Regions from separate parts of the Vibrio sp. 1249-1 genome, predicted to be linked through region 2. Evidence: riboswitches for the same ligand, from Rfam matches in the RefSeq annotation. Region 2 holds a riboswitch; the other holds the start of a gene.
What was found. Region 2 has a riboswitch for cobalamin ahead of R7Z50_RS14715 (TonB-dependent receptor domain-containing protein). Riboswitches for the same ligand answer to the same signal wherever they lie in the genome.
Positions count from the first base shown of each region.

Region 1: linked by a shared signal. The riboswitch ahead of btuB (TonB-dependent vitamin B12 receptor) and the one ahead of R7Z50_RS14715 (TonB-dependent receptor domain-containing protein) in region 2 are both predicted to bind cobalamin.

Region 1 covers NZ_JAWOWJ010000020.1:3,149-5,616, reverse strand. The annotation lists gene trmA (tRNA (uridine(54)-C5)-methyltransferase TrmA) at 1-818, opposite strand, end outside; cobalamin riboswitch at 1,003-1,203, shown strand; gene btuB (TonB-dependent vitamin B12 receptor) at 1,259-2,468, shown strand, end outside.
Region 2 covers NZ_JAWOWJ010000007.1:147,348-149,815, forward strand. The annotation lists gene R7Z50_RS14715 (TonB-dependent receptor domain-containing protein) at 1-1,682, opposite strand, end outside; cobalamin riboswitch at 1,694-1,886, opposite strand; gene R7Z50_RS14720 (RepB family plasmid replication initiator protein) at 1,927-2,468, opposite strand, start outside.

The sequences.
Region 1 (2,468 bases), on a different contig from region 2:
GCTTGAGTAAATTCCTCTGCTGATAGACGTAAGATTTGTACGTTATCAATCTTATTGGCGGCGATGTTGTACTGTGCAGATACCACAGATGGCTTCGCTAGCTCAGTTGCCAGTACGCGGTCGAAATTCTGTGCCAACGCCAGCGAGAAGTTACCGTTACCACAGTAAAGCTCTAGTAGGTCGCCAGTGCTTTCTTGGGTACAGTCGACCGCCCATTCCAGCATCTTCTCTGCGACTTTGCCGTTCGGCTGAGTGAAGCTGTTCTCCACTTGTTGGTAGATGTAGCTTTGACCATTTACATCGAGCTTCTCGATCACGTAGTCGCGGTCTAGGACAATCTTCATCTTACGAGCGCGACCAATGATGTTTAGGTTAAAGCCTTCATCATTTAAACGCTGTTTAAGGGCTTTCGCGTTTTCAATCCACTCTTCATCAAGTTGGCGATGGTAAAGGAGTGAAACCAGAATCTCACCACTTAGCGTCGATAGGAAATCCACTTGGAACAGTTTACGACGTAGTGAGTCGTTGTCTTTCATCGCTTCAACCAATAGCGGCATCAGGTCGTTGATCAGACGGCTTGCTGCAGGAAATTGGTCAACACGGTATTTCTCACGAGTTTCTTGGTTGAACATGATGTAGTAAAGATCTTCGCCTTCATGCCAAACACGGAACTCAGCACGCATGCGGTAGTGCTGCTCTGGTGATTCAAACACTTCCAGTTCTGGCATGTTGTATGGCGCGAACATGTCCGTGAGACGTTCGACTTTTTCAGCCAGTTGTTCTTGGTAGCGTTGTGGGTTTACATCAAGAGTAGCCATGATCTTACCTTTTATGGTGCATTCAATTTAAGAGCGCAGATTTTATTCAATCTCAATAGGATGTCCAGTTTTGTACTGGAATTGATTTAAAGATAGTGCGTACAGGCAGAGTAGAAAGCAAAATCAATCAAAACGTTACAACTTCTAAGGGCAATATTGGCTGGACAAATAATCAATAGCTGAATAATATTTGCCTCAAGTTGGTGCTATCTAGCAATCTAGATGGCTGAAATGGGAATCTGGTGTGAATCCAGAACTGACGCGCAGCGGTAAAAGAGAACGAACGCTCATCAGACACTGCATTAGTTTATGTGGGAAGTCGAGCAAGTAGGCGGTACACCCGTGCTCTTGAGTCCGAATACCTGCCAACAACTGAGCCACAGCACTGGACTGTCATGATGACAGGGCTCGGAAGGAATTACGCGATTTAGGACAATACAATGAGAAAATCCGCACTGGCGATCACTTTGGCATCGCTGCTTTCACCTGTCTCTTATCTACAGGCCCAAGAAACCTCCACTGACGAAACCATCGTTGTTACTGCAAACCGTTTTGAGCAAGCCGAAAGCCGTACGTTGGCAGATGTCGAAGTAGTTACACGACAAGACATCGATCGCATTCAAGCGAAAACCCTACCAGATGTATTGCGTCGCCTTACGGGGATTCAAGTTTCACAAAATGGTGGTCGTGGTCAGTTAGCGTCTTTATTTGTTCGTGGAACCAGTTCCGACCAAGTTTTAGTACTGGTTGATGGCGTACGTTTTGCGCGAGCAGCGAAGGGCGCTGTGGACTTTAACCAAATCCCACTTACTTACGTTCAACGTATTGAGTACGTGCGTGGTGCGCGTGCGTCACTTTATGGCTCAGAAGCGATTGGTGGCGTGATCAATATCATCACCATTGCGCGTGCTGACGAAGAAGGAACGAAGTTAAGTGCGGGTTTAGGTAGTTTAGATTATCAAGAATTGAGTGTGGCATCTGGTATTAAAGTCACAGAGAGCGGCCAGCTAAATATCGCGCTTGGTAGTGAAAGTGATGATGGTTATAACGTTCGTCCTGTACCGGGAGTTAATGACGGTGATCGCCATGGCTTTGATACAAAGAATGGTCTGCTAGGTTACGTGCATAACTTCAATGACCAGTGGTCTGCATTTGGTAACCTACGTGCTTACGAAAATGTTTATCAATATGACAGCAGCTACGGCAGTCGCGGTTACTACGAAGCAGAAAAAGATGATCTTTCTGTCACTCTGGGCGGTAAGTATCAGTCTGATAATGTGATGTCAGAACTACAAGTAACGGCACAGAAACAGAAGTCTTGGAACTATGAGCAAGCAAAAGGCAAACACTCAGGTACTGAAGATGAACTTGAGCAGCAAAATGTCCAGTGGACCAACAGTTACTTGCTAAACAACAATACGACGTTTGCTGGTGGTATTGATTGGCGCAACGAGTCTTATAAAGACAAGAGTGCGAATAAAACGTTTGATCGGACCAATGGTGCTCTGTTTGGTATGGCAACCACTAGTATTGATAAAGCAATGCTCGAGGGCAGTGTTCGCCTTGATGATAACGAAGAATACGGTAGTGAGTTCACTTACAGTTTAGCGGCTGGTTACCAGTTTGTACCAGAGTTTGGGGTTAAAGCCT
Region 2 (2,468 bases):
TCTGTCAGTGAATAACCGCCAAGTTCAACTTTGTTTGATGCATCGTTGTATCGCTTACCTTGGTACAAGTAACTTACATCAAACTTGAAGTCTGAGATTTCGTAAGACATGTTCCACTTAGCACTGTTGCGAGCGCGACGAACTAGCTGCTTATCCGAATCTTTGTTTTTTGCATCAAGGTAGTCGTAAGAAACCTCATGATAAATACCGAAGGTGTCAAAGCTTGCCACAAACTCTACGCCTTTAACCTGTGCCTTACCGATGTTATCAAGGCTTGAGTTCGCACTAGAAATCATGTTCTCGATTTCTGAGTGATGGTAAGCAACACGCAGATCTGCAAAGTCATAGTTCGCTTCAAGTGCAATTTCACCTGATTGCGCTTCTTCTGGCTCTAAGTTCGCGTTTCCTTCGTAACAACCCCAAACATCACATTGACGCGGCCAGTATAGCTGGTTGAATGTAGGTGCCTTATACGAAGTACCGTACATAGCCGTTAAACGGTGCGAATCATCGATGTCATAACCTGCGCCAAGTTGATATGTTGTAAATGTACCGTATGCATCACTATCATCCAGACGTACATTACCCTCAATCAGATAGTCTTCACCAGACTTAGAGGTACCAAAGTATACAGATTGTGTCTGACGGTCATCGTCCACATAATCAATACTAACGTTATCTACTTTCTCGTTATTGTACTCAAGGCCAGCCATTAAATTCGTAGAATCATTCAGGGCGTAGTTGTTCTGCCAAGTGATCACACTACGTGTGGTAGAAATATCGCTAGCATCCGAACCATTACCATACGATTCAGACTTGTCTTTGTTGTGGCCAACAGTCAGCGATGATAGAAGATTTGAACCTTGGTACTCAGTGACAAGACCTAGATTGTAAGTCGTGTCTTCGCTTTGATCAGCGCCACCTGTAGTGTAACCACTGTCAAAATCATTTTTCCCGTTTTGATAGTAAGCGGTACCCTTAACTGTTAGCTGATCATTAATCTGATAACCACCATCTACGGTTGCGTATGTATTGTTGTAACCATCATCATCCGTGTTCACCGGGTTTGTACTATCTGGTAATACGTTATAGCCGTCAGCACTTTGTGTATTAGCAGAAATGCTAAACCATGCGTTATCAGAAGAAGTCGCTAAACTCGCGTTCGCGTCACGACGACCTTTAGAACCAATACCCGCTGAAACACTGCTTGCATCGCTACCTTTTTCACTTGTGATCAGGTTGATAACACCACTAACGGCATCAGAACCATAAACAGATGCACGAGGTCCACGAAGGATTTCAATACGTTCAACACTCTTGATCGGTAATGCATTGAGATTAGCTGTACCTGTTGTTGAACTACCGACACGAATACCGTTAATCATCACAAGTACGTTACGTCCTGAACGACCGCGGATATAAAAGTTACTTGTTGCGCCAGGACCACCATTGTTGGCCACTTGAATGCCAGGTAGACGCTTTAACAATTCTGCTAAAGACTCAACCTTTAAGTCTTTGATTTGTTCTTTCGAGATCACGTCAATTGGAGACAATTGTTCGTTGATGCCCTGCTCTACACGGTTTGCTGTAACAACAATAGTTTCAGTGGTGTCAGTTGCAGTTGCAAATGCGGATGTCGAAACCAACGTAGCAATAGCAGATGCAATTAAAGTGTATTTCATGTGTTTTCCTTCGCGTTTAAAATAAAAATGGTCGGTCTTCGGACTTATGAATCTGAAAGGAATATTTTCCATTCACCGCTGACTTTCACTTCCCACAAAAACGAATTGCAGTGTGATACAAAGCCTGCGTCATCAAATACCGCTGCGACGTCAGTTCATAGGATTCTCACCTAGATTCCCGGTACCAATTACAAATGTGCTCAATAGTGAGCGTATTACACACGGCAAAGCCGTCCCTACCCGGTTAAGCAACCAAGTTGAGTAGTGAATCTTTAAGTTTCTTAGGCGGGGATTCGCCTCGTACAGCTTGATATGTAACTAAGAAGTCCATAGCCCATTCAACTGAGGGCAATTGGCTTTCGTCACTAAATGAATCCAGATATACCAACCCGAGCTCAACCCAAACATCATCATCAAGTTCATCACGAACTGGAGGTGTTGTTACGTCTGTGAAATCTTCAAAGCCCAGATAGTCATCCTTAAATGGGTCTTGTTTTTCTATCCAACGAAAAGTGATAGAAACGATAGAATTACGTCGGCCGCCTTTGGCTGCATTTTCTTCATACGATAAGCAAATATCGGACTTGTTATGAATTTCAGTGACGGCAGGAATTAGAAATCGGCGTCTAAAATCAGACATGCGTTGGTATGATGCAGGTAGCTCGTATCGGTTAATAAGCCAGTCAATACCAAAGGTGACCGAACGCTCAACCCCTTTTTCGGCGTCTTTAGCATTTCGTTTCAATGTCACCCACTGACGGATAGATTCATACAAACGCAATGCGT